One region of the Bacillus sp. ABR genome, then DNA from elsewhere that is predicted to be linked to it. Evidence: riboswitches for the same ligand, from Rfam matches in the RefSeq annotation. Region 1 holds a riboswitch; each other region holds the start of a gene.
What was found. A riboswitch is a leader RNA that binds a small molecule or an ion and turns the genes downstream of it on or off. The one in region 1 is predicted to bind S-adenosylmethionine.
Positions count from the first base shown of each region.

Region 2: another riboswitch for S-adenosylmethionine. It lies ahead of OIT90_RS15985 (bifunctional homocysteine S-methyltransferase/methylenetetrahydrofolate reductase); the one in region 1 lies ahead of metK (methionine adenosyltransferase).
Region 3: another riboswitch for S-adenosylmethionine. It lies ahead of OIT90_RS03950 (methionine ABC transporter ATP-binding protein); the one in region 1 lies ahead of metK (methionine adenosyltransferase).
Region 4: another riboswitch for S-adenosylmethionine. It lies ahead of OIT90_RS11945 (DUF2292 domain-containing protein); the one in region 1 lies ahead of metK (methionine adenosyltransferase).

Region 1 covers NZ_JAOYSL010000002.1:867,421-874,703, reverse strand. The annotation lists gene OIT90_RS09910 (glycosyltransferase family 2 protein) at 1-235, shown strand, start outside; gene OIT90_RS09905 (phytoene desaturase family protein) at 232-1,713, shown strand; gene OIT90_RS09900 (alpha/beta hydrolase family protein) at 1,740-2,534, shown strand; gene OIT90_RS09895 (DUF2584 domain-containing protein) at 2,574-2,816, shown strand; gene pckA (phosphoenolpyruvate carboxykinase (ATP)) at 2,858-4,444, opposite strand; SAM riboswitch class I at 4,671-4,805, shown strand; gene metK (methionine adenosyltransferase) at 5,001-6,203, shown strand; gene asnB (asparagine synthase (glutamine-hydrolyzing)) at 6,352-7,283, shown strand, end outside.
Region 2 covers NZ_JAOYSL010000005.1:102,781-110,063, forward strand. The annotation lists gene OIT90_RS15970 (BMP family lipoprotein) at 1-110, opposite strand, end outside; gene OIT90_RS15975 (CvfB family protein) at 449-1,297, opposite strand; gene OIT90_RS15980 (YajQ family cyclic di-GMP-binding protein) at 1,535-2,026, shown strand; SAM riboswitch class I at 2,108-2,226, shown strand; gene OIT90_RS15985 (bifunctional homocysteine S-methyltransferase/methylenetetrahydrofolate reductase) at 2,305-4,146, shown strand; gene metH (methionine synthase) at 4,130-7,283, shown strand, end outside.
Region 3 covers NZ_JAOYSL010000001.1:795,133-802,415, reverse strand. The annotation lists gene OIT90_RS03985 (cysteine desulfurase) at 1-32, opposite strand, end outside; gene sufD (Fe-S cluster assembly protein SufD) at 32-1,345, opposite strand; gene sufC (Fe-S cluster assembly ATPase SufC) at 1,364-2,149, opposite strand; gene OIT90_RS03970 (YuzK family famiily protein) at 2,363-2,497, opposite strand; gene OIT90_RS03965 (carboxymuconolactone decarboxylase family protein) at 2,713-3,081, opposite strand; gene metQ (methionine ABC transporter substrate-binding lipoprotein MetQ) at 3,185-4,006, opposite strand; gene OIT90_RS03955 (methionine ABC transporter permease) at 4,021-4,689, opposite strand; gene OIT90_RS03950 (methionine ABC transporter ATP-binding protein) at 4,682-5,707, opposite strand; SAM riboswitch class I at 5,862-5,970, opposite strand; gene OIT90_RS03945 (SCP2 sterol-binding domain-containing protein) at 6,073-6,414, opposite strand; gene OIT90_RS03940 (thioredoxin family protein) at 6,535-6,837, opposite strand; gene OIT90_RS03935 (toprim domain-containing protein) at 6,851-7,195, opposite strand.
Region 4 covers NZ_JAOYSL010000003.1:368,522-375,804, reverse strand. The annotation lists gene carB (carbamoyl-phosphate synthase (glutamine-hydrolyzing) large subunit) at 1-2,198, shown strand, start outside; gene OIT90_RS11965 (dihydroorotate dehydrogenase electron transfer subunit) at 2,195-2,971, shown strand; gene OIT90_RS11960 (dihydroorotate dehydrogenase) at 2,965-3,897, shown strand; gene pyrF (orotidine-5'-phosphate decarboxylase) at 3,869-4,573, shown strand; gene pyrE (orotate phosphoribosyltransferase) at 4,581-5,219, shown strand; SAM riboswitch class I at 5,381-5,483, shown strand; gene OIT90_RS11945 (DUF2292 domain-containing protein) at 5,600-5,704, shown strand; gene OIT90_RS11940 (phosphoadenylyl-sulfate reductase) at 5,750-6,451, shown strand; gene OIT90_RS11935 (inorganic phosphate transporter) at 6,465-7,283, shown strand, end outside.

The DNA.
Region 1 (7,283 bases):
TTGTTTCATGATTGCATTGTTTCAGCTGGATGTTTTGAGCATATGCTTAGCGATCCTTTGTTATGGGCTGGGTGTGTCGATTAAAGCGGCAATAGATACTGAAAATGGGCGGACATCTGCGATGGCTTTTTTATTGCCGGTCAGTATTTTAAGCTTGTTCGCCATTGGCTTTGCTTCTATGAAAATCGGTCTGAAAAAAGAAGGGTATGAATGGAAAGGGAGAAGGTACGAATGAAAAAAGTGATCATCATCGGCGGCGGACTTGGCGGATTATCAGCCGCGATCCGTCTACAGTCACGCGGGGTTCAGGTCACCATTTTAGAAAAAGAAGCGGTTTTAGGCGGGAAATTGCAGCGCCATCACGAGGCAGGCTACTCTTTTGATTTAGGACCGAGTACCATTACAATGAAGGCATATTTTGAAGAAGTGTTTACAGCCTGTCATAGACGGATGGAGGATTATGTGACCTTTTATCCGATTTCTCCGCTGACCAAAAATATTTTTTCAGATGGCCATACGGTCGAGTTTACGCCGAATATTGAGCAAATGGAATCACAAATTGCTGCATTCAGTCCTGAAGATGCGAAGCAATACCGCGCATTTTTGCAGGAATCAAAGACGCTTTTTCAAAAGGCAGAGGAGCAGTTTTTAAATCGTTTGTTATTGAGCTGGAAGGATAAGGCGGATTTAAAGCTGATGAAAGCACTTCTTGCTGTCAAACCATTCACATCCGTTCAGCGCCTGCTGCGTCAATATTTCCGTCATCCCCATACATTGGCGATGTTTGGACGGTATGCCACTTATATCGGCTCTTCTCCCTACGAAGCGCCGGCTATTTTTAACATGATGGCATATTTAGAAGGAGAGAAAGGGATTTATGGAATACAAGGCGGTACGTATCGTTTAGTTGAGGCATTTGAGACACTGGCAAAAGAATTAGGCGTTCAGATTCACCTCAATGAACAAGTGAACAAGATTCATGTGAAGGATCGGCGGATCAAAGGAGTGGAGACGGATCAGCAGATGTATGAGGCAGATCAAGTCATTGCAGGAGCAGATGCGCTGACTGTATACCGTCATCTTATAGATGAAAAAGACCGTCCTCGTTTTTTAAATCAAAAACTGGCTGGTATTGAACCGTCGTTGTCGGGCTTTGTTCTCTTATTAGGTGTACCTAAAGTCTATGAACAGCTCGCTCATCACACTGTGTTTTTCCCTGAGGATTATGAGCAAGAATTCAAAGATATTTTTCAGAAAAAACAACTGCCTCAAGACCCGACGCTCTACATATGCTATTCAGGTCATTCAGAACCAGCTTTAAGCGGAGGACTGGGAAGAAGCAACCTGTTTGTACTGGCCAATGCACCTTATGTGACAAAAGAGCAAGATTGGGACATGCTAAAGGAGACATATCGTCAGCATGTAAAAAACAAATTAATGGAAAAAGGCCTTTTTGATTTGGATGAGCTGATCGAATATGAAGGGGTTCAAACTCCGCTCGATCTGCAGCAGAAAACGGGGGCATATCGTGGGGCCATTTATGGCATGTCTTCAAACTCGTTCAAACAGGCGTTCTTTCGCATCAATAATCAGTCAAAGGACATTGAAGGACTTTGGTTTGTTGGAGGAACAAGTCATCCAGGCGGCGGCACGCCAATGGTGACAAAATCAGGCCAGCTTGTCGCAGAAGCGATGCTGAAGCAATGGACGTAAACAGAGATGAAAAGGAGAGAAATCGAGTGATTGTGGAAAAAAGAAGGTTTCCGTCGCCCCATCCGCATATTCACTTATATACAGTGACCTATGAGGCAGATGGACTTCGGATGAAAGGACTGCTCGCTGAGCCGGCCGGAGAAGGTCTCTACGACGGCTTTTTGTACTTACGAGGCGGCATTAAAAATGTGGGGATGGTCAGACCTGGCCGGATTGTGCAATTTGCTGCGCAGGGTTTTGTCGTCTTTGCTCCCTTTTACCGGGGAAACCAAGGAGGCGAAGGGAACGAAGATTTTGCCGGAGAAGATCGAAAAGATGCTTTTGCTGCCTTTCAGCTGTTAAAGCAGCACAAAAAAGTGAAGAAGGATCGCATTCATATCTTTGGTTTTTCGCGAGGCGGTATTATGGGCATCTGGACCGCTGTAGAAATGAAACAGGAGGCGGCTTCCTTTGTCACATGGGGAGGCGTCAGTGACATGAAACTTACTTATGAAGAGCGTGTGGATATGAGACGGATGATGAAGCGTGTGATTGGTGGTCCGCCGCATAAGGTGCCAGAGGCATATGAGAACAGAACCCCTTTAAATGATGTGGATAAAATTGAAGCACCTGTCCTGATCATCCACGGAGAAGAGGACCAAAATGTATCGATTGAGCATGCATATTTGTTAGAAGATGCACTGCGCCAGCACGGGAAGTCTGTGGAGACGTGGTATTTCCATGGATACAACCACTATTTCCCGCCGCAGCATAATCGAGAAATTGTGAGAAGGCTGACCACATGGATGCACAGCCGAAAAAGCGGAAATGTGTTAAAATAAGCAGTATAACGAAATATAGAAAGTAGGGGGATTTTCATTATGGGAATGCCTGTTGAATTTAATACAATGATTGTCACAAAGGGAAAAGAGACAAGAATTGAAGAAAATGTATTTGAACTCATGAAGGATGGATACCGCATTTATCCGTTAAATATTCCACTTGAGGTGCGCAAAACGAAAGACGGAGAAAAAACTGGGACAGCACATGTTGAAAAGCTGGAGCTGACAGACAATGTCACGAAGGTGACGTACCGTCTTGTGTCATTGCATTCAACAAACTAAAAAAGCTGAGGGATTGAATCTCCTCAGCTTTTTTCATTTGGTTATACGAGTGGTCCGCCTTTGGCTTCAATGTCACTTGCCGCGTGACTGAATTTTTGGAAGTTCTTTTTAAATTCATTGGCAAGGAAGTGTGCTTTTTCTTGATAAGCCTTTTGGTCATCCCATGTTTTAGCAGGTTGAAGCACTTCGTCTGGTACACCAGGAATATGAAGCGGGATGTGTAATCCGAAGATGTCATCAGTAATCATTTCAGCATTATCAAGGTCACCTTCGATTGCTGCCTGAACCATTGCTCTTGTATGAGCGAGATTCATTCGTTTGCCTGTGCCATAGCCTCCGCCAGTCCAGCCTGTATTCACAAGGAATACTTTAGCACCGTGCTCATCAATCTTTTTGCCGAGCATTTCAGCATAGACGTGAGCTGGAAGCGGGAGGAATGGTGAACCGAAGCACGTAGAGAAAGTCGTTTCTGGTGATGTGACACCGCGCTCAGTTCCCGCTAATTTACTTGTGTACCCACTCAAGAAATGGTACATTGCCTGTTCTTTTGTTAAACGGCTGATTGGAGGTAAGACGCCAAACGCATCAGCTGTTAAGAAAACAATGGCAGATGGATGTCCTGCGATACTTGGTTTCACGATGTTATCAATCATTTCGATTGGGTAAGCAGCGCGTGTATTTTCAGTAAAGAATGTATCATCATAATCCGCTTCACGTGTTTCTTCATCAAGCACAACGTTCTCAAGAACTGATCCGAAGCTGATCGCTTTGTAGATCTGTGGTTCTTTTTCTTCACTTAAGTTCACACATTTCGCATAGCATCCGCCCTCGATATTGAAGACCCCTGTGCCAGACCAGCCGTGTTCATCGTCTCCGATCAGCTTGCGGCTTGCGCTTGCAGAAAGCGTCGTTTTCCCAGTACCTGAAAGTCCAAAGAATAAGGCTACATCGCCTTCTTGACCTACGTTTGCTGAGCAGTGCATGGATAAAATATCTTGCTCAGGAAGCAGGTAGTTCATCACAGAGAAAATGGACTTTTTCATTTCTCCTGCATATTCTGTTCCACCGATAAGAATCGTGCGTTTTTCAAAAGAAACGATGATAAACGTTTCAGAGTTTGTGCCATCTGTTGCAGGATCTGCTTTGAAGTGCGGTGCAGATAAGATGGTGAAAGGTTTTTCATTTGAAGAAGGTGTTGACCCGTCAGGTCTGATAAATAGCTGCTTGGCAAAAAGATTGTGCCATGCGAATTCGTTTACAACTGTAATCGGCATACGATATCTTTCATCAGCGCCTGCAAACCCTTCAAAGACGAATAGTTCATCACGTTCTTTTAAGTATGACACAACCTTTGTATATAAACGGTCAAATGCTTCTTTGGAGATCGGCTGGTTGACTTGACCCCAATCGATTTTATGTTCAGAGCTTTCTTCTTTGACGATAAATTTATCTTTAGGCGAACGTCCTGTGTAGGCTCCAGTTGTCGCGCGGACAGCTCCTGTTGATGTTAAAACGCCTTCATTACGTGCCAAAATCTTTTCAACAAGTTTCGGAACAGATAAATTTTGGTGCGTATTTTCTAATGAGAGCAATGACTGCAAATCTTCTTTTAAATCCACTGAGTTCATAAAAAAACCCTTCCTTTACCGTTGAATTTGTTTGTTTCGATTAGTATAACACATTAATAATAATAGTCTATACTATTTAAAAATTTTTGTGTGTGTTTTTTCATTTCTGCTATGAAAATATGCTTTTTGGTGATGCTAATAGTGAGGAGAAAAAAGAGGGAGATAATTCTTATGAAGCATTGACATGACGCAAGGGTTTAAGATAAGATATCTTATTGAACGGATACTCTTATCCCGAGTTGGTGGAGGGACAGGCCCGATGAAGCCCAGCAACCGGTTTCTTATGAAAAAGGCATGAACATGCTGAGAAACCAAGGTGCTAACCTGATGCAAGGTACAAGAACACCTTGAGCGATAAGAGTGAAAGGCATGCGATCTCAGACCCTTTCCTCGCAATGAAGGAAATGGTTTTTTTATTTTTGGGATATCATATGAACAAATTGCCAATAACATCTCTAATATAAACGTTATTAAATATAAGAGGGAACGAGTTCCGTATCATATTGGAGGCCTCATCTTGGGATGATGTGGTCTTGTACAGGAGGAAATAGCCATTATGAGTCAAAATCGTCGTTTATTTACTTCAGAATCAGTGACAGAAGGACATCCGGATAAAATCTGTGATCAAATTTCAGACAGCATTTTGGATGAAATTTTAAAGAAAGATCCAAATGCACGTGTTGCCTGTGAAACTTCTGTTACAACCGGTCTCGTATTAGTAAGCGGTGAAATTACAACGTCTACTTATGTCGATATTCCAAAGACGGTGCGTGACACAATTAAGGAAATTGGCTACACACGTGCGAAATATGGTTTTGATGCGGAAACATGTGCGGTCCTTACATCAATTGATGAACAGTCTGCTGATATTGCGCAAGGTGTAGACAAAGCGCTTGAAGCACGTGAAGGAACAATGACTGAAGAAGAAATTGATGCGATTGGTGCAGGTGACCAAGGATTGATGTTTGGTTTTGCCAACAACGAAACCGAAGAGCTCATGCCGCTGCCGATTTCCCTAGCGCATAAATTATCTCGCCGTTTAACAGAAGTACGTAAGAATGAGACACTTGCATACCTTCGTCCAGACGGAAAAACACAAGTCACAGTTGAATATGATGAGCAAAACAAACCAGTTCGTATTGACACAGTGGTTATTTCTACGCAGCATGCACCAGAAGTGACGCTTGAACAAATCCAAAGTGACTTAAAAGAGCATGTCATCAGCCCTGTCGTTCCAAGTGAACTGATTGATGAACAGACAAAATACTTTATTAACCCAACTGGCCGTTTCGTGATCGGTGGACCTCAAGGGGATGCTGGTTTAACTGGACGTAAAATCATCGTTGATACGTATGGCGGATACGCTCGTCATGGCGGTGGTGCTTTCTCAGGTAAGGACGCAACGAAGGTTGACCGTTCTGCGGCATATGCTGCTCGTTACGTAGCGAAAAATATCGTAGCTGCTGGCCTTGCAGATTCTTGTGAAGTACAGCTTGCTTATGCAATTGGTGTTGCACAGCCTGTATCGATTTCAATTGATACATTCGGAACAGGAAAAGCTTCTGAAGAGAAATTAATTGAAGTGGTTCGTGCAAACTTTGATCTTCGTCCAGCTGGCATTATTAAAATGCTTGACCTGCGCCGTCCGATCTACAAACAAACAGCTGCATACGGACATTTCGGCCGTCACGACTTAGATCTTCCGTGGGAAAAAACGGATAAAGCCGAAACACTTCGTAAAGAAGCATTGGGACAATAACAACATAGAAAACCGCTTATTTTAAGCGGTTTTCCTTTTGATTAAAAAAAAATCTACAAAAAGCGAAAAAATGTGAAACAAAATCGGACAAAATACTGTCTAATTATAGGTCTACTTTTAAGAAATAACATAACGTGGAGGCAATAATATGTGTGGGTTTGTTGGTGTATTTAATCACCGTCCATTGTCCGAAACTACTGAACAGGAAGAGCTAATTAAACAAATGAATCGTCTCATCGTTCATCGCGGTCCGGATGATGAGGGTTACTTTCATGATGAGCATGTAGGATTTGGATTTAGACGTTTAAGTATTATAGATGTTGAGCACGGAAAGCAGCCGCTTTCTTATGAAGATGAAAAGTACTGGATTATTTTCAACGGAGAAATTTATAACTATGTTGAGCTGAAGGAAGAGCTTGTGAAAAAAGGCTATACATTCAGCACAGATTCAGATACGGAAGTACTTCTTGCCACATACCGTCATTATAAAGAAGAAGCGGCTTCAAAGCTTCGCGGCATGTTTGCATTTTTAATTTGGGATAAAGAAGCGCAATTATTATATGGCGCAAGAGATCCTTTTGGCATCAAACCGCTTTATTTTACACAAATGGATGAGCAAGTGTACTTTGCGTCTGAACGCAAAAGCTTGATGGCAGTGAACGAGAACATTTTATTTGATGAGACATCCTTACAGCAATACATGTCATTCCAGTTCGTACCTGAGCCAAATACACTTGATCAAAAGGTGCACAAAGTAGAGCCTGGTCATCAGTTTACTTTACGCCCAGGACAGGAGATTGAATTTAAGACTTACTGGAAAGTTCAATTCAAGCCTGAACAAACACAAGAACAAAAGCTGATTGAAGAAGTCCGCGATGCAATCTATGATTCTGTGAAAATTCACATGAGAAGTGATGTTCCTGTTGGTTCATTCCTATCAGGTGGTATCGATTCTTCTTTCATCGTATCTGTCGCAAAGGAATTTCATCCTGAGCTGAAGACGTTTTCTGTTGGTTTCCAGCAGGATGGCTTTAGTGAAGTTGATGTGGCGAAGGAAACGGCTGATAAGCTGGGCTTACA
Region 2 (7,283 bases), on a different contig from region 1:
ACGCCAATATGCTTCGCAGTTGATTTTGGCGACCCCTCCTGGTGATTACTGCATGCGGCGAGCACCATAAGCATAGCTGCCATCAGAAGCAATGAAATCTTCACTTTCATCCAAAAACACACTCCTTTTATCATCCTTACTCCTTTTTTATCGGATTTGAGGGGCGTTGTTTCAATGATATAGTGAAGGTTTTCATGACTTTTTTCATAGAAAAAATCCATTATTTAAGACAAAAATAAAAAAGTGAGCAAATGCTCACTTTTAGATCATTGACAAAGGGCTAAAATGAACTTTATTTTAGAACTTTGTCTTCTTTTCAGCGTGACCTGAAAACCTTTGCAGCCCTAGGAAGGACGAGTACCGGAGCGAATTTGACATTCGTGAGCACCGGCACGCAGGACTGACACCGAATGCGAGGGTTTGTCTGCACGCTGAAGTGAGCAAATGCTCACTTTTTCTCGTATGTCCAGCCTTCTTTTTGATAAACGAGATCATTTTTCATCAGATGACCTAGTGCTCGTTTAAAGGCTGCTTTGCTCATTTGAAATCTTTCGCGGATATCCTCTGGATCACTTTTGTCTCCGTAAGGCATGGCGCCGTTTCTTGTTCTCATATAGGTTAAAATTTCTTCTGCATCGACAGATAATGCATCCTGTTTTCTAGGAAGCAGAGAAACGTTCACGGTTCCATCCTCTTTCACTGCAATAACGCGTCCTGTAACGGTCGATCCTAGTCTTGGCTCTTCCTTTCGTTCCGTGCGGTGAATAAACCCTCGCACGCCTGTATCTGTCAGCATAAAAGAACCTGTCGCAATTAAACGATAGATTGTTCCAGTGATTTCTTTGTTCATTAAGGTTTCTGGTGCCTCAGTAAACAATTCACTGATCACGTCTTCTGTGGCTGGTTTTGCGAACATTCTGCCGTAACTTGTGACTTTCAGCATACAGTAGAGTTTGTCTCCTTTTTTCGGCCATGCTTCCTCAAATGGCGGGAGGTGTTCTGTTGCTACAAGTGCATCCTTTGACAGTCCAACATCGACAAATGCGCCCATGTCTTCTACCACGTCTACAACTTCTACCCAGCCGTATGTATGTGCGTTAATTGTAGGGATTTTCATTGTGGCAGCGAGTCTTTCTTCATGATCTACATATAAATAGACCTCTACTTCATCTCGGTCATCAAGATCCTCTGTCATTTCACTGCGGTGCAGGAGGACCGAATCTTCACCATCTGTCAAAAAGTAGCCGTATTCCATTTCGTTCTCTATTTGCAAGGTCAGTTGCTCACCTGGTCTCATGTTCTCTTCCTTCCTATCTGCCCATAAAAGAGCGTTCGTTCATCTTTAGATTCACTTTATTCTACTATACTTCTCCCCGCATGAACATCTCTAGTTCTGTTAGCTAAAGTGGACAAACTGGTCACGATTTATACCGCAGCCGGCTGAACTCTTTGCCTCATCTCTTCGATAAAGTTTCTTCTTCGCCTATTGGCATGATAAAATAGACGCAATATCAATACTTGGAGGTCATGTGTGATGGCAAAAGAAAGCTCATTTGACATTGTATCGAAAGTCGAACTGCCTGAGGTGCAAAACGCTGTTCAAGCAGCGCTGAAAGAAATTAAAAACCGTTATGATTTTAAAGGAAGTAAAAGTGATATTTCTCTCGAAAAAGAAGAACTTGTTCTCATTTCTGATGATGACTTCAAGCTTGAGCAGCTAAAAGATGTACTTGTGACAAAGCTGATCAAACGAAATGTGCCAACTAAAAACATCGATTACGGAAAAACCGAGCATGCTCTTGGCGGTACAGTACGCCAGCGTGCGAAGCTGATCAGCGGGATTGATCAAGACAACGCTAAAAAGATCAACGCACTCATCAAGCAGTCTGGCATCAAAGTGAAATCACAATTTCAGGATGACCAAGTGCGTGTGACAGGGAAAAATAAAGATGATTTACAAGAGGTGATTTCTCTTATGCGTAAGGCTGATTTGCCGATTGATGTCCAATTTATAAATTTTCGATAAATTTCAAATTTTCCATTGATTATTTCTGCATTTTTCGTTACAGTTGATGGAAGTTCAATTCATTGACATGTTCATATTGCTTTCTTATCAAGAGAGGCAGAGGGACTGGCCCTGTGAAGCCTCAGCAACCGGTGTAGTAGAAATCTATTTTCTATGACCAAGGTGCTAAATCCAGCAAGCAACTGCTTGGAAGATAAGGAGAAGAATTACGATACAGCCAAAAAGTCTTCTTCTTATCAGAAGGCTTTTTTTGTTACATAGAAATAAGGAGGAATACAATGGGCCTATTACAAGACTTACAAAATCGCGTACTGATAGCTGACGGAGCGATGGGAACACTTTTATACTCTTACGGCATTGACCGCTGTTTTGAAGAATTAAATTTATCGAAAGAGGATGAAGTGAAACGCGTGCACGAAGCTTATGTGCAGGCAGGCGCTGACATCATCCAAACGAACACATACGGTGCGAATTATATTAAACTATCCCGCTACGGCTTAGAGGAAGAAACGAAACGAATCAATACAAAAGCGGTACAAATTGCAAAAGCAGCCGCTGGCTCTGCCTATGTACTCGGAACAATTGGCGGCATTCGAACGTTTAACAAAAATGCCTACTCTATAGAAGAAATCAAACGAAGCTTTAGAGAGCAGCTGTATATCCTATTAAATGAAGAGCCTGACGGATTATTGCTTGAAACGTATTATGACATAGAAGAAGCAAAGGCTGTTCTCCAAATTGCTCGCAAAGAAACGACTCTCCCGATTGTCATGAACGTATCTATGCATGAACAAGGCGTTTTGCAAGATGGTACCCCGCTGAAGGATGGTTTATCTGAGTTATCATCTCTTGGTGCAGATGTCGTCGGCATCAACTGCAGGCTGGGCCCTTATCACATGATTCAGGCACTCGAAGGCGTTCCACTTTTAGAAAATTCGCATTTATCTGTCTATCCTAACAGTAGTCTCCCCTCTCTTGAAGAAGGCAGACTCGTCTATGATACTGATAACGATTATTTCCGAAAAAGTGCACTTGAATTTAGAAATCAGGGCGCACGCATTATCGGAGGCTGCTGTGGAACAACACCTCAGCATATTAGCGCAATGGCTGAAGCGGTCAAAGATTTAGCACCGATCACTGAAAAAGAAGTGAAGGTGTTAAAAGAAGAAATCATTTCCATCCAAGATCAGCGCACTGAACCAGGTCTTGATGAGCTGGCTGTGAAAAAACGATCGATTATCGTAGAGCTCGATCCACCGAAGAAGCTGAACTTCGAAAAATTTCTCGTTGCTGCAAATGAATTAAAGAATGCTGGCATTGATGCGTTAACGTTAGCCGATAATTCTCTTGCAACTCCGCGTATTAGCAATGTCGCTTGCGGCGCATTATTAAAGCAGCAGCTTGATATGCGTTCTCTTGTTCATATCACATGCCGCGACCGTAATTTGATTGGGCTACAATCCCATTTAATGGGGCTCGACACTCTTGGATTAACCGATATTTTAGCGATCACAGGCGATCCATCTAAAATTGGAGACTTCCCAGGTGCAACATCTGTGTATGATTTAACCTCCTTTGATTTGATTCGTCTCATCAAGCAATTTAATGAAGGCCTTTCTTTCTCAGGAAAGCCTCTTGGCAAAAAGACCAATTTTTCAGTGGCTGGCGCGTTTAACCCAAATGTGCGTCATATAGATAAAGCGGTCAAACGTCTTGAGAAAAAAATCGAATACGGCGCTGATTATTTTATTTCACAGCCTGTTTATTCTGAAGAACAGCTTGTGAAAATTCATGAGGAAAGCCGCCACTTGGATAAACCTATTTACATCGGCATTATGCCGTTAACAAGCAGCCGAAATGCAGAGTTTATTCATCACGAAATTCCCGGCATCAAATTATCTGATTCTATTCGTGACATTATGGCTAAGGCTGGCGAGGATAAAGAAAAGCAGCGAGCAGAAGGTTTAGCGATTGCCCGCTCTTTATTAGATACAGCCTGCGAATTGTTTAATGGCATTTATTTAATTACTCCTTTCCTTCGATCAGATTTAACAGCAGAACTGACCACCTACATCCATCAGAAAGAAAAGGAGTCTAACATCCATGTCAACTATCACTGAACAGCTCAAAAAACGCATCCTCGTCCTTGATGGTGCAATGGGCACAATGATTCAAAACGCCAACCTGACAGCAGAGGACTTTGGCGGAGAAGAGTATGAGGGCTGTAACGAGTATTTGAATGTGACAGCCCCTCACATCATCCGTGCGATCCATAGGGAATACCTCGAAGCAAGTGCCGATCTCATTGAAACAAATACGTTCGGCGCGACAAAGCTCGTCCTTGATGAATATGGGCTTGGCCACCTTGCCTATGAACTCAATGTTCGAGCTGCACAGCTGGCAAAGGCTGAAGCAGACCGTTTCTCCACACCGGATAAGCCACGTTTTGTTGTAGGCGCAATGGGCCCAACAACGAAAACATTATCTGTAACAGGCGGCACAACCTTCAGTGAGCTCGTCAGAAACTATGAAGAACAAGCCCGCGCTCTAATTGACGGAAAGTGTGATGCCCTTCTTTTAGAAACAAGCCAAGACATGCTGAATGTAAAAGCTGGATTCAAAGGGATTCAGGAAGCCTTTCAGCAGATGGGCATTCAATTACCACTCATGGTATCAGGAACGATTGAACCAATGGGCACCACCCTTGCTGGTCAGGATATCGAAGCCTTTTATATCTCTCTTGAGCATATGAAACCCATCAGTGTGGGCCTGAACTGTGCGACTGGTCCAGAATTTATGACAGACCACATCCGCACGCTCTCCTCCATCGCAAAGTCAGCGGTGAGCTGCTATCCGAATGCTGGTCTCCCAGATGAAGAAGGCCAATATCATGAATCCCCTGCTTCTCTTGCTAAAAAAATCGCCGCCTTTGCTAAGGAAGGCTGGTTAAATATTGTCGGCGGCTGTTGCGGAACGACACCTGCACATATTCAAGCATTGTCAGATGAAGTACGCACGATTCAGCCGCGTCATATCACTCGCGAATCACCGCAGCATACCGTATCAGGAATTGAGCCCCTTATTTATGAGGATTCAATGCGTCCTCTTTTTGTAGGCGAACGGACCAATGTCATTGGTTCTCGCAAATTCAAACGGCTCATTGCGGAACAAAAGTTTGAAGAAGCAGCAGAAATTGCTCGTGCTCAAGTGAAAAATGGCGCTCACGTCGTTGATGTGTGTCTCGCCGATCCAGACCGTGATGAGGCAGCAGACATGGAAGGCTTTTTACAAGAAGCCATGAAAAAGGTGAAAGCCCCTTTTGTCATTGATTCAACGGATAAACACGTGATCGAAAAGGCACTCACCTATTCTCAAGGGAAAGCCATCATCAATTCTATTAATCTTGAGGATGGCGTGGAACGTTTTGAAGAGATTCTTCCTCTTGTGAAGCTATATGGCGGTGCACTTGTTGTTGGCACAATTGATGAAATAGGAATGGCTGTGACAGCAGAACGAAAGCTTGAAATTGCTATACGTTCGCATGATTTGTTAACGAAGGAATATGGAATTCCTGCAAGTGACATCATTTTTGATCCGCTTGTCTTTCCCGTAGGCACTGGAGACGAGCAATATATTGGCGCCGCTGAAGAAACGATCAAAGGCATTAAAATGATCAAGGAAACCCTGCCTGAGTGCCTCACCATTTTAGGCATCAGCAACGTATCTTTCGGACTTCCGCCTGTAGGCAGAGAAATCTTAAATGCCGTCTATTTATATCATTGCGTGCAAGCAGGGCTTGATTATGCCATTGTGAATACAGAAAAGCTTGAACGCTTCGCTTCCATTCCAAAGGAAGAAATCAAACTAGCTGAAACCTTACTTTATGAAACAAATGACCAAACACTGGCTGAATTCACCCAATTTTACCGCGGCAAAAAGAAAACGGAGAAAAAACCAAAGGTCTCCTTATCACTTGATGAAAGGCTGGCGCTCTACGTCGTCGAAGGAACGAAAGAAGGTCTCATCGATGATCTATCCCTTGCTTTGGAGCAATATGAATCGCCGCTTCATATTATCAATGGTCCGTTAATGCAGGGAATGGCTGAGGTTGGTCGTCTTTTTAATCAAAACGAACTGATTGTCGCCGAGGTGCTTCAATCGGCAGAGGTCATGAAAGCATCTGTTTCGTTCCTTGAGCAATATATGGAAAAGCAGCATGCGAGCGGGAAAGGAAAGATTCTTCTTGCGACCGTAAAAGGAGATGTCCATGATATCGGGAAAAACCTTGTGGACATCATTTTGAGCAATAACGGCTTTCAAGTAGTCGACCTCGGCATCAAGGTGACACCTCAAACATTGATTGAAGCTGTGCAAAAGGAAAAACCAGATATGATCGGATTATCAGGCTTACTTGTAAAGTCCGCACAGCAAATGGTATTAACCGCTCAGGATTTACAAAAGGCCAATATTTCTGTTCCTATTTTGGTCGGCGGTGCTGCCCTTTCTCGCAAATTTACGAAAATGAAAATTTCGCCTCATTATGATGGACCTGTTCTTTATGCAAAAGATGCCATGGACGGTCTGTCATTAGCTAATGAGTTAAAAGCGAATCCACTGCAATTTCAAACAAAGCCCGAAGAGGAGCCAGTGGCACCTTTCAAGGAGAAAGAAGGAAAGCAGCCGAAAGCTGTCATTGAATTACTAGAAAAACGCGCAGCCCTTCCTCAGGCACCGGTATTTACGCCAGAAGATACCGCACGCCATTATGTGAGGGACATCGATTTGCATCATATTATGCCTTATGTGAATGAACAAATGCTCATTGGTCATCATCTCGGCTTAAAGGGAAAGGTCAAAACCTTATTAGCTGAACAGCATCCAAAAGCATTGGAATTAAAACAGCTTGTCACAGATCTTCTAAACGAAGGCAGAGAGAAAAACTGGTTTGCGCCAGCATTTGTGTATCAATTCTTCCCTGCCGGTTCAGACGGAAATGATTTGCATATTTATGATCCCGAAAAGCCTGACCGCATCATCGAAACGTTCCAATTTCCAAGGCAGGAGAAGCTCCCGTACCGCTCCATTTCTGATTATGTACGGAAAAATGATGAAAACGAGAAAGATTATATTGCCTTATTCGCCGTCACAGCCGGCGCGCGTATACGTGAAGTCGCGCAGCAATTTAAGCAAGAAGGAGATTATTTAAAAATGCATGCTGTCCAAGCTCTGGCACTTGAGCTTGCAGAAGGATTAGCTG
Region 3 (7,283 bases), on a different contig from region 1:
GGAAATTGCTCACGAACGTCTTTGATATTCATTATTTTACTTTCCTTTCAATTACAGAAATCAGCTGCTTTTTAACTCCTTCAATCGGCAGTTCTTTCACAACTGGATTTAAGAAGCCGTAAATCACAAGTCTTTCTGCATCTTCTTTGGAAATTCCACGGCTCATGAGGTAGTACAATTGAATTGGATCGACACGTCCAACAGAAGCAGCGTGCCCTGCTGTCACATCATCTTCATCAATTAATAGAATTGGGTTTGCGTCACCGCGTGCTTTCTCACTCAGCATGAGGACACGTGATTCCTGCTCTGCATTTGACTTTGTTGCGCCATGCTCGATTTTGCCAATTCCGTTAAAGATAGAGGATGCTTGATCCTTCATCACACCATGCTTCAAGATATACCCTTCAGAGTTTTTACCGAAGTGGATGATGCTTGTTGTGAAGTTTTCAGTTTGGTTTCCTCGGCCGACAACAACTGATTTCGTATCACCGAATGTACCGTCGCCCATCAGTTTTGTGATGTTTTCAGACACGACATCTCCATCATTCATCAGGCCAAGCGCCCATTCGATTTTACTGTCACGGCCATTTGCCATACCGCGTCTGTTCACATATACTGTGACACCTTCTGCAAGGTTATCTACAGCGCCGTATGTGACGCGGGCGTTTGCGCCTGTGAATACTTCAGAAACGATATTGAAGATTGCTTCTTCTGGTTTTGCTGTACTGATGTAGTTTTCTACATATGTCACAGCACTATGATCGTCTGCTACGACGATGACATGGTTGAACAAAGTCGTTTCGTCATTTTCATGAAGATAAACAGCTTGAATTGGTGCTTCAAGCTCTACGTTTTTCGGAACATAGAGGAAAGCTCCGCCATTGACTAAAGCAGCGTGTAAAGCTGTAAGTTTATGCTCATCCACTTTCACTGCATCTGTCATGAAGTATTGTTTCACTAAATCTCCATGCTCACGAATCGCTGTATGAAGATCCGTGAAGATCACACCTTTGTCTTTCGCTTCAGCTGAAAGAGACAAATAGGCCGGCGTTTGATCACGCTGAATGTAAACTGTCTTATCTGTGTCCTCTAAATCAATAAGAGATTTCACTTCTTCTGGAAGCTCTTCTAATGATCCAAATGGTGCACTTTCGACTGTATGCTGTTTGAAATTCGTTAAATTCCATTTTGAAATATTCGTTTTGTCAGGCTTTGGCATTGGGAGGTCTTCTGCTTTTTCAAGAGCCTGTAAGCGAAGGGAGCTCATCCATGCCGGTTCCTGATGCTTCTCGGAGAAGCTTTTGACATAATCTTGATCTACTGATAATTTCGTTTCTAATGTCATCAATAATCCTCCTAACGCTTACGCTTCTTGACCAACAGTTTCGTCTTCAATTCCTAACTCTTTTTTAATCCAGTCATAGCCTTCTGCTTCTAGACGCTGTGCGAGTTCTGGTCCGCCAGATTTCACGATACGACCTTGCATCATGACATGAACGTGATCTGGTGTGATGTAGTTCAGTAGACGCTGATAGTGAGTGATCATTAAGCAGCCAAAGCTTTCGCCGCGCATTTTGTTAATTCCTTTAGAAACAACTTTCAGGGCATCGATATCAAGACCAGAATCGATTTCGTCAAGGATGGCGATCTTTGGTTCAATCATCATTAATTGAAGAATTTCGTTGCGTTTTTTCTCCCCGCCTGAGAAACCTTCGTTTAGGTAGCGCTGTGCCATATCTGGATCCATTTCAAGGAACTCCATGTTTTCGTCCATTTTGCGGATGAATTTCATAAGAGAGATTTCATCGCCTTCTTCTCTGCGTGCGTTAATAGCAGAACGAAGGAAGTCAGCATTTGTGACACCGCTGATTTCAGATGGGTATTGCATCGCAAGGAAAAGACCAGCTTGAGCGCGCTCATCTACTTCCATTTCAAGAACATCTTCGCCATCAAGCAAGATGCTGCCTTTTGTTACTTCATATTTAGGGTGACCCATAATTGCAGCAGATAAAGTAGATTTACCTGTTCCGTTTGGTCCCATTACTGCGTGGAATTCTCCACCTTTTATCTCGAGGTTTACACCCTTTAAGATTTCTTTCCCTTCAATCTCAACGTGCAAGTCCTTAATTGTTAATGTCGAAGCAGTCATATATCGATACCTCCAAAATAATCATTATTCTCAATTTATTCTCATTCTAATTTTATAACAAATTAAAACTGAATACAACACATTCACGATAAGCGTGAGAGGATGCTCTCAAAATTCTAACAAAAAAAGCAGGTAGATAAAAGGATTTATGTCGAAAAGACTGTTTTCATAAAGAAAGGGCGGGAAACTGTTCTCCCCGCCCCTCAGCTATTATTAGCCTCTTATATTCATTTTTGCGAGCTGTCTTTTCTCATCTCGATAGGACTGCTCTCGTTTATATTCCACTTTCATCCTTAAGTCATGGTCTCTTTCGTACTCTGCATAGCTCATGCCATGAGCTTGATGCATGGCCTTTTCCATCTCGGCGGTATAATCCAATCCCAGTGTACTATGGTCCGAACAAATAATAAACCATTCCCTTCCTTGAGTGTAGCTTTATTGTAGCAAACGTATGCGGCTTCACTCAAAAGGGATATGACGCTCTATGACGTCATATTTTCTCACACATTCGGTTGAGAAGTACTCAACTCCTTGATATGGAAAAATACCTTGTTTTCCTTCTTTTAATGCGTCTGTCCTCCAAATTCATCAATACATTGCTGAACGACAGTGATTCCTTGGCTTAGTGCTGCCCCGCCGCCAAAAGCTGCCGCCACGCTCACAACCTCTAGCAGATTCTCTTCTGTCGCCCCTTGATCGAGCGCTCCCTTTGTATGATAAATCATGCAGTATTCATCCTGTGCATGAATACTGATGCCGAGGGCAATCATTTGTTTTTCCTTTTGCGTTAATGAATCGCTTTGAAAGCACTGCTCCGTAAATTCATTAAATTTCTTTCCAAACACCGGCATTTTCTTCTGGAATTCACCCATTGCGGTTTTATAATCAGTCAGTGATTGCTGCATGGATCCGCTCATATGCTGTTCATTCATTTTGATTCCATCCCTTCAGGTCATTTGTACGTTTTTATTATGAGCGAGATTTGAAAAAATACACAAAAAACCTCGCTTTGAAAGAAGCGAGGTCGAAATGTTGTTATTCAGATACAGGCAATACTGCACCGTCATATTTTTTGTCGATGAATTCTTTGATTTTATCAGAGTGAAGAACTTCCATTAATGCCTTGATCTTATCTGATTTTTCGTCACCTTTGCGAACCGCAACGATGTTTGCATATGGATTGTTCTTTGTTTGCTCAAGTTCGATTGAATCTTTTTTCGGATTCAATTTATTTTGGATCGCATAGTTGACGTTGATAAATACAGCATCGCCTTCACTGTTTTCATAAGCTTTCGCAGTTAATTCAGGCGCGATTTTTTTGAATTTTAGGTTCTTTGGGTTTTCTTTAATGTTCTTTACTGTTGCGTTGATTGTATCAACCTTTGGATCAAGCTTGATGACACCAGCATTTTGCAGAAGGGCAAGCATACGGCCTTGTTCAGCTACGTTGTTTGTCATGATGATTGTGCCGCCGTTTGGAATATCTTTTACTGATTTGTATTTCTTAGAGTAGATACCGAAAGGCTCAAGGTGAACCGCACCAGCACTCACTAGGTTATAATCTTTGTTTGATTTATTTTCTTCGTTTAAGTAAGGGATATGTTGGAAAAAGTTCGCATCCACTTCTTTTTCAGCTAACGCTTTGTTGTACATTTTATAATCGCTAAGCACTTTCACTTTTAAATCGTAGCCTTTTTCTTTTAGAAGTGGTTTTGCTTCTTCAAGAATTTCGGCATGCGGCGTTTTTGAAGCGGCAACCGTAATGGTTTTGCTTTCACTTGCGTTATTAGATGAACCGCACGCAGCTAAAATACCTGCAAATGCTAGAAATAGTGCACTTAAAATCAATTTCTTCATGAATAAATCCTCCCTTAACGTTTATCAATTTTATTTGTAATCAAATCACCGATTATTTGAATAATAAAGACGATGATGAGAATAAACACAGTGGCTACAAGTGTGACATCTGTATTACCAGATTGGTACCCTTCCACATAGGCGAGGTCACCAAGTCCGCCTGCTCCAATTGCACCTGCAATCGCAGTAGAGCCAATTAGAGCAATCGCTGTTACGGTAATACCTGAAATAAGGGCTGGCAATGATTCTGGCAGCAATACTTTGAAAATGATTGTTGACGTTTTCGCTCCCATTGATCGTGCTGCTTCAATGACTCCTTTGTCTACCTCACGCAGTGCAATTTCGACAAGACGTGCATAGAATGGAGCTGACCCTATGACAAGGGCAGGGAGTGCTGCATTAGGACCAAGAATCGTATGCATTAAGAATTTCGTGAACCCTAGTAAAAGAATAATTAAAATGATAAAAGGAATCGATCTGAAAATGTTGACGACAGCGCCGATGACAGCATTAATCGGTTTATTTTCCCAAAGACCGCCTTTACTCGTTAGAAAGAGTAATAGTCCAAGGATAATACCAATGGCAAAGGCAAATGCCAATGAAATCAGTGTCATATACACCGTTTCACCTGTTGCACTCCAGATGACGTCTAAATCAACGTTCGGAAACCATTTCTCAAACATGTGTCATCACCTCGATTTCAACCTGTTTGCTTTGGATATAGGCGATGGCTTTTTCTACCTCAGTCTCTTCTCCATTAATGTGGATAAAGAGTGTTCCAAACGCGCCTTCCTGCGTTTGAGAAATCTTCCCTTGAAGGATATTCACATCGACATTGAAGGATCGAATGATTTCAGTGATCAGCGGCTGCTCGGCAGAGTCTCCAATAAAGGACAACCGTACGACCTGACCTTCTTTTACTCGTTCTAAGACGTGCTCGATTGTTTCTTTCGCTTCCTCTGGTTCCGCAAGCTGTTTCACAAATCGCTTCGTCATTTCTTCCTTTGGCTGTCTGAAGACGCGTAATACTTCGCCTTCTTCAACAATACGTCCATTTTCCATGACTGCGACGCGATGACAAATTTTGCGAATGACGTGCATTTCGTGTGTAATGAGCACAATCGTGAGCCCTAGTCGTTTATTAATATCGGCCAAAAGCTCAAGGATTGAATCGGTCGTTTGCGGATCTAGCGCAGATGTCGCTTCGTCACATAGAAGAACCTTTGGATCATTCGCTAATGCTCTCGCAATGCCGACACGCTGTTTTTGCCCGCCGCTAAGCTGAGAAGGATACGCATTTTCTTTTCCTTCTAAACCGACCAATTTAATCAGTTCATTCGCACGCTCTCTCCGTTTCGATGTCGGTACACCTGCGATCTCAAGCGGGAACATAATGTTTTGTCTCACCGTTCTTGACCAAAGTAAATTAAAGTGCTGGAAGATCATGCTGATTTCTTGTCTTGCTTTCCGAAGTTTCGCATTCGATACTTCATTGATCCGGTTGCCTGCCACTTCAACAATTCCTTCTGTTGGCAGCTCCAGACCGTTTAATAGGCGAATAAGCGAGCTTTTTCCTGCACCGCTATACCCGATAATTCCGAATATTTCACCTTTATCAATATCCAAGTTGACGTCTTTCACGGCATCAACATTTCCGCTTTTTGAATGATACGTTTTTGATACATTCTGTAAATGAATCACAGTCTGATCACCTGCTTTCTTGCTGAATCTATAGGTTTCCATCACATACGTTATTTATTCTTCTTTCTGTCATGACTCTAGCCTGACGTCAGGTCAGTAAAAAAGACCTAACTGCAACGCAAGCAGAAAGGCCTTTTATGTCAATTACGCCTTTCTCTCATCTTTCAAAGCGCTGCGGCTTTGAGTGAATTGGCACCAATTTCAGCTATGCTGACGGTTGCCGGGTTTCATAGGGCACGTCCCTCCACCTCTCTTAATAAGAGAAAATATGTTGTTTTATGTGATGTTCATGTTTTTACTAACGTAGAATATCATGCTATCTGAGATATGTCAACGCTGTAAATCGCTAATTTCCAAGTAAACAACTACGTTATCATTTTTCGAAAAAAACCGTTCGTCAGCCAAAGCACTGCCTCTAGTCTAAGGAGCGCACGGAATGACCCTTTGACTTTGACTTGTCCTCTGCTGATTAACTGCTGTAAGGACATATCTCCATCTAATAATTGTAGAATCTCTTTCCTCTCACCATAAAAGATGAGATCCGATAACTCAATTGCAGGTAGTTTCTTCACTTCACCACGTTCATCCACAATCAATGTACAAGAGTCAGTTTCCGCCTCAAATGTAATCTTCAAGGATGATGATGAGAGCAGCGGTTTTAATAATAAACGCTGCCCTGTGTTACCATGGGCTTTCACATTTTCCACATGTATAACCTCCCTGTCATTTGGTTATACATAACATTTCTCTACAAACATCTTCTTGTCCTTTATAAATAACTCGACAAATTTTCAAATGAATTTCTTGAAATATGACAAAAAACCGCTTTATTTAGCGGTTTCAATCATTTCATGAAGATATGGAACTGAGTGAAAGGCATAGCCTTTTTGCACCAATTCTCCTTTTTTAAACAGTAGAAAGCAAGGAACACTCTCGATCTCAAATGCTTTTGCAAAGCCTGGTGAATAGTTTAAATTGTTTTCGTAAAATGGTACATCCGGCTGCATGGCGTCTACGACTGCCAGCATTTTCTTTGCCAGCTGGCATGTTCCGCAAAACGGTGTATATAAGTATAAAAGAAATAAATCGTCCTCTATCTCTTTGAATTCGTGTTCTTCAATCTCTTTCATAATACGTCCACCCTCATAAATATTTCGAATGAACATCAATGTTTGCAGCTAATAGGATAGATGCAATGTGGGCTGACGGTGAAGCGGCCACTTCGCGGTACGTTCTGTCGACAAAAAGATGAAGTGCTTCAGGGAATTCTTTTCGAAATTGCTTCCGCAGTTTGTCGCCTGCATCGTCACTGTCTGCTAATATGTAAACGTCTTTCCCCACTAAATCGTCCACAAGCTGGTCCAGCTTCGATGTACTGATCGTGCCATTGGTGCAAATGATGGTAACAGGTTCACTTATGACTTCTTTCAGCTTTTGTTTGTCTGTTTTACCTTCTACAATGATGACCTTTTCTATCTCGACATTCATCACGATCACCCGGCCCTTTTGACGTTGATTCACTTCTTCCTTAGATTACAATCTTTCATTCAGGTTGTAAAGATTGGGCGCCTCGTCA
Region 4 (7,283 bases), on a different contig from region 1:
GTAAAACCTATGCAGCCTTCGAGCCTGCACTTGACTATATCGTTTCAAAAATACCGCGCTGGCCGTTCGATAAATTTGAATCTGCCAACAGACGTCTTGGTACGCAAATGAAGGCAACTGGTGAAGTCATGGCGATCGGCCGCACATTAGAAGAGTCTCTTCTAAAGGCTGTACGTTCACTTGAAGCCGATGTGCATCACATTGAATTAAAAGATGAAGCAGACATCACAAATGAAGTGCTTGAAAAACGGATTATTAAAGCGGGAGACGAACGATTATTTTATATCGCTGAGGCGCTTAGAAGAGGCTATACAGTCGAACAAATACACGAATTCTCAAAAATTGATTACTTCTTCCTTCATAAACTGGAAGGCATCATCGCCTTTGAGAAGACATTAAAAGAAAACAAAGGCAATACAGACGTATTAAAAGAAGCGAAAGAAAAAGGCTTCTCAGATATCTACATTAGCCGCGAGTGGAATATGAACGAATCGGATGTCTACAAGCTAAGACAAGAAGCAGGCATTGTACCTGTATACAAAATGGTAGATACATGTGCGGCAGAATTTGAATCAGAGACACCTTATTTCTACAGCACGTATGAAGATGAAAATGAATCAGAACGTACAGACAAGAAAAGCGTTATCGTATTAGGTTCAGGTCCTATCCGAATTGGACAAGGGGTTGAATTTGATTATGCGACCGTTCACTCTGTGTGGGCAATTAAACAAGCAGGCTATGAAGCGATCATTATTAACAACAACCCTGAAACGGTCTCAACAGACTTTAGTATTTCAGATAAGCTCTACTTTGAACCACTCACTGTAGAAGACGTGATGCATATCATCGACCTTGAACAGCCTGAAGGAGTTGTCGTTCAGTTCGGCGGGCAAACAGCGATCAACTTAGCAGATGAATTATCAAATAGAGGGGTTAAAATTCTTGGAACTTCTCTAGAAGACCTAGACCGCGCAGAAAACCGGGACAAGTTTGAACAAACGTTAGAAACACTCGGCGTGCCCCAGCCTAAAGGGAAAACAGCAACGTCTGTGCCTGAAGCAGTAGCGATTGCCAATCAAATTGGCTACCCAGTCCTTGTCCGTCCTTCCTATGTATTAGGCGGCCGCGCGATGGAAATTGTGTATCAAGAAGCTGAGCTTCTTCACTACATGGAGAATGCGGTGAAGGTCAATCCGCAGCATCCAGTGTTAATTGACAAGTATTTGACAGGAAAAGAAATTGAAGTAGATGCCGTGTCTGATGGCGAAACTGTCGTGATCCCAGGTATTATGGAACACATTGAAAGAGCCGGAGTTCACTCTGGTGACTCGATTGCGGTCTATCCGCCGCAAACATTGTCTGAGGACATCAAAGCGAAGATCGCAGAATACACGATCAAGCTTGCAAAAGGACTCAACATTATTGGACTTTTGAACATCCAGTTTGTCCTATCAAAAGGTGAAGTGTATGTACTTGAAGTGAACCCGCGATCAAGCCGGACGGTTCCTTTCTTAAGTAAAATCACAGGCATCCCGATGGCCAACCTTGCGACAAAAGTCATCTTAGGAGACAAGCTCAAAAATTATGGCTACGAAGAAGGGCTTCACACAGAGCAAGAAGGAGTGTACGTTAAAGTCCCAGTCTTCTCTTTTGCTAAATTAAGAAGAGTCGATATTACACTCGGACCTGAAATGAAATCAACAGGTGAAGTCATGGGGAAAGATGTCACGATCGAAAAAGCCCTATATAAAGGATTGATTGCCTCAGGTATTCAAATTCCTAATGACGGAACAGTACTTCTGACAGTGGCTGATAAGGATAAAGAAGAAGGACTTGAGATCGCAAGAAGATTCCATTCAATCGGCTATCATATTTTAGCGACAGAAGGAACGGCGAATTATTTAAAACAAGCCTACATTCCATCAAGTGTCGTCGGCAAAATCGGAGAGGAAGGCAAAAATCTTCTCGATGTCATTCGAAACGGGGAAGCGCAATTTGTCATCAACACCTTAACAAAAGGAAAACAGCCGGCAAGAGACGGCTTTAGAATTAGACGTGAATCTGTTGAAAACGGAGTGGCCTGCTTAACGTCCTTAGATACAGCAGAAGCCATTTTAAGAGTGCTTGAGAGCATGACATTTAGAGCAGATGAAATGCCAGAAGTGAAAACGAATGCTGAGGTGACAGTAACGATATGAAAAAAGCATACTTGACGGTCGTCTCGAACCGAGAGATCGCTGATCATATTTACGAAATGACATTAAAAGGTGACCTTGTGGACTCCTTTCAAACGGCTGGACAATTTCTTCATCTAAAGGTCAGTGAATCCATGACACCGCTGCTGAGAAGACCGATCAGTATTGCCAACATTCATGCCGAGCAAAAAGAAGCAACCATCATTTACCGCGCAGAGGGAGAGGGCACAAAGCTCCTCTCCCAAAAGCGGGAGGGAGAATCAGTCGATGTATTAGGGCCGCTTGGAAACGGGTATGATCCTTCAGTCGTCCAGCCCGGAGAGACGGCATTACTAGTCGGCGGCGGAATTGGCGTACCGCCTCTATATGAACTGTCCAAGCGTTTAACGAAAAAAGGCGTCATCGTGAAGCATGTCCTCGGCTTTCAATCGAAAAAGGATGTATTTTACGAGGAGAAATTTCAAGCACTCGGTGATACGTTTATTGCAACGGTTGATGGCACATACGGTACTAAAGGCTTTGTAACAGGTGTGATAAAAGAGCAAAACCTGAGCTTTGATGTGCTGCTTTCCTGCGGTCCAACACCTATGCTAAAAGCGCTGAAAGACACGTATCCTGATAAGCCCGTTTATATTTCGATGGAAGAACGAATGGGCTGCGGAATTGGTGCGTGCTTTGCATGTGTCTGTCATACCGATCAGCTCGACAAACCTTACGTCAAAGTCTGTCTTGATGGACCTGTTTTTAAAGCAGAGGAGGTGGCGTTGTCATGCTAAACGTTGAGTTACCGGGATTATCTTTAAAAAATCCAATCATCCCTGCATCAGGCTGCTTCGGGTTCGGGAGAGAATTTGCATCCTTATATGACCTATCATTGCTAGGCGGTATCATGATCAAAGCCACAACCCTTGAACCGAGATTTGGCAATCCCACGCCAAGGGTAGCCGAGACAGGAGCTGGTATGCTTAATGCAATCGGCCTTCAAAATCCGGGTCTAAAAGGCGTGTTTGAAAATGAGCTGCCTTGGCTTGAACAATTTGATACACCTATTATTGCGAATGTTGCTGGCTCACAGGTTGATGATTATGTGGAAGTAGCCAAGCAAATCAGCCAAGCAAAAAATGTTCATGCCCTTGAACTGAATATTTCTTGCCCAAATGTGAAAACAGGCGGGATTGCCTTTGGTACAGATCCAAATATGGCGGCGACATTGACAAAAGCGGTCAAGGAAGTCTCTTCTGTACCTGTCTATGTCAAGCTGTCACCTAACGTAGCCAATATTGTGGAGATTGCTCAAGCGATTGAAGCTGCTGGAGCAGATGGACTCACCATGATTAACACATTAATCGGTATGCGTTTAGATTTAAAAACAGGGAAACCTATCCTTGCCAATAAAACAGGCGGATTATCAGGACCAGCTGTCAAACCGGTCGCTGTGCGCATGGTACACGAGGTGAGTCAAGCGGTTTCTATTCCGATTATCGGGATGGGCGGGGTGCAAAGTGCTGAAGATGTACTTGAATTTTTACTAGCAGGTGCAAGTGCAGTAGCTGTCGGCACAGCCAATTTTGTGAATCCATTTATTTGCCCGGAAATTATTGAAGAGCTGCCAAAAGTGTTAGCAGCATATGGTTATTCATCTGTAGAGGAATGTATCGGAAGGAGCTGGAAACATGAAGCACTTGCCCATCATCGCGCTTGATTTTCCATCAGGCAAGGACGCGCTTGCCTTTTTAGACCCTTTTGAAGGGACACCATTATTTGTGAAGGTAGGCATGGAGCTGTTTTACCAAGAAGGTCCTGCCATCATTGACGCACTAAAAGAAAAAAATTGCCGTATTTTCCTTGATCTGAAGCTTCATGATATTCCAACAACGGTGCAAAAAGCGATGAACCGGCTTGCTGCACTTGGTGTTGATTTGGTCAATGTGCATGCTGCTGGCGGGAAACGAATGATGCAGGCTGCGTTAGAGGGACTTGAAAGCGGAACCCCTGCTGGGCAAAATCGCCCGGGCATCATTGCAGTGACCCAGCTGACTAGTACGTCAGAAGACATGATGAGAAATGAATTACTCATTGACCGTCCGCTGCAAGAGACTGTTATCCGGTACGGACAATTAGCATATGAAAGTGGGCTGGACGGGGTTGTTTGCTCTGTTCATGAATCTAAAGCACTTCATGAACATATTTCACCATCCTTTCTCACTGTAACGCCAGGAATTCGCTTACCGAATGATCAAACCGATGACCAACAGCGCGTGGCGACACCGGCCTATGCAAAAGAGCAAGGTGTTTCACAAATCGTTGTTGGAAGATCAATCACAAAAGCTGATAAACCAATAGAAGCCTATCATCAAATTTTGAAAGAGTGGGAGTGACTGCCAGATGAAATCAAAAATCGCGAAACATCTATTACAAATCAAAGCGGTCTCATTAAAACCAGACGAACCGTTTACATGGGCGAGCGGTATAAAATCACCGATCTATTGTGATAACCGCCTGACATTGTCATATCCAGAAGTGAGACACGACATTGCTGAAGGTCTAAAAGATTTGATTCTCACTCATTTCAAGGGAGCAGAGGTTGTCGCGGGTACTGCAACAGCAGGCATTCCTCATGCGGCATTAGCAGCAGACCGCTTGAACATCCCGATGTGTTATGTCAGAAGTAAGCCGAAAGCACATGGAAAAGGAAATCAAATTGAAGGGGCCGTATCAAAAGGCCAAAAGGTTGTCGTTGTAGAAGACCTTATTTCCACAGGAGGCAGTGTACTTGAAGTGGTCGCTGCTCTTCAAGATGAGGGCTGCGAGGTACTAGGAGTTGCCGCGATCTTCACATACGGACTGCCAAAAGCAGCGGCAGCCTTTCAAGAAAAAAATATTCCATATGTCACTCTAACAGACTATGACACATTGACAGACGTGGCACTTGAACTGAAAGCGATTGAGCCTGCTGCGATGAACAAACTAAAACGCTGGAGACAAGATCCTTCCTCTGAATCTTGGATGGAAGAAACGGTCTGAAAAGTGAAAGCCCATCGTTAACAAAAACTGTGCCTGCCCGCACAGTTTTTTGTTTAGGTAAAAATAGTAAAATAGACTCAAATTTTAATAAAAACTAATCCTATCAATAAAGTCGGGTTGACTTTTGTTTGAATTGTGTTAATATTTAAGACAAATTGAAACTCTTATCCAGAGAGGTGGAGGGACTGGCCCGATGAAACCCGGCAACCTGCGATTCGCAAGGTGCTACTTCCTGCAAAATGATTCTATTTTGAAAGATAAGGAAATCGTGAGCTTCCTCATCTTTCTTTCGGACTGAAAGAAAGTTTTTTTATTTTAACGGTGAGGAGGAAGAGGAGATGGAAGTGAAACAAAATCAGGATGAGGACTTAGTAAAGCATATGCAAGAACTGATTGGGGATATGAAATTCGGTTCAATTACGTTAATTGTTCAGGACGGTCAAGTGATTCAAGTGGAAAAGAACGAAAAAATTAGATTGAAGTAGTGCGGAAAAAAGCAATATGAGCTGTACTCCGGAAGGGGAGAAATCATGTTAACTTATGAAAATTGGCAAGAGCCGTCCATTACATTTCAAGAAGATGATTTGTATAAAGGAGCCCTGTCTGTACTGAAATGGGCGTACGGTCATTATGGTGACCAGCTCGTATATGCGTGCAGCTTTGGGATTGAGGGCATCGTTCTGATTGATCTGATTGCAAAAGTAAAAAAAGATGCGAAAATTGTCTTTTTAGATACAGGTCTGCATTTTAAAGAAACATACGACACAATTGATGCAGTAAAGGAAAGATACCCGGGTTTAGACATTGAATTGAAAACGCCTGAGCTGACGGTTGAACAGCAAAATGAGCAGCACGGTGAACAATTATGGAAAACAAATCCTCAAAGCTGCTGCCATATGCGTAAGGTCATTCCTTTGCAAGAAGCCCTATCTGGTTATCCAGCTTGGCTTTCCGGTTTAAGAAGAGAGCAGTCACCAAAACGAGCAGGGACGAATTTCTTAAATAAGGATGAAAAATTCAAATCAGTGAAAGTATGTCCGCTTATCCATTGGACGTGGAAGGACATATGGAGATATGCATCTAGAGAAGAACTTACTTATAATCCGCTGCATGACCAGGGATATCCAAGTATCGGCTGTGCACCGTGTACACAGCCAGCATTTACTGCAGATGATCTGCGTTCTGGCAGATGGTCAGGCACAGCAAAGACAGAGTGCGGATTACATGAGTAAGGGAGCATAATGTATGGAAATCGCCGCAATTTTATTTAGTCTATTCTTTGCTTTAAACATAGGCGCAAGCGGAGCAGCTGCTTCTATGGGCATTGCGTACGGGTCAGGCGCGATTCAAAAGCCCATTTATGCGCTCAGCGTTTGTGCAATTGGGATTTTAGCAGGTTCAGTGATTGGCGGCGGTGAGGTCGTCAAAACGATCAGCTCTGGTATTATGCCAGAATCAGTCATTACACTTGAGATCGTTTGTATTATCATTGGTTCTGCTGCACTATCACTTTTCATAGCGAATCTGATGGCGATTCCTTTATCAACAAGTGAGGTCACAGTAGGGGCTGTGGTTGGTGTTGCCGTCGCGTATAAAGTATTGTTTGTGAAATCCATTTTAGTGATTGTGGCATTTTGGGTGATCATCCCGATTTTCGCCTTTCTTTTTACCTTTGCTGTCGTCAAAATCATCAGAATGTTCCCTAAACGGAAGCTGTCTAAAAAAGGCACAGCTATTTTATCTGTCGTGTTAATCCTCAGCGGATTTCTAGAGGCGTTTTCAGCTGGTATGAACAATGTCGCAAATGCGGTCGGTCCGCTTGTCGCGTCAGGCGTTTTGTCAGTCGGGCAAGGAACTCTTTACGGCGGGATCTTTGTTGCACTTGGTGCGCTTTTGCTTGGGAGAAGGGTACTAGAAACAAACGGAAAGAAAATCACCCGTTATCAAACGGGCGAAGGGATTTTACTTTCGAGTACCGGTGCCGGGCTTGTCATCGTCAGCTCTATTTTTGGGCTGCCTGTTCCGCTTACACAAATCACCTCCTCGTCTATTATCGGGCTTGGA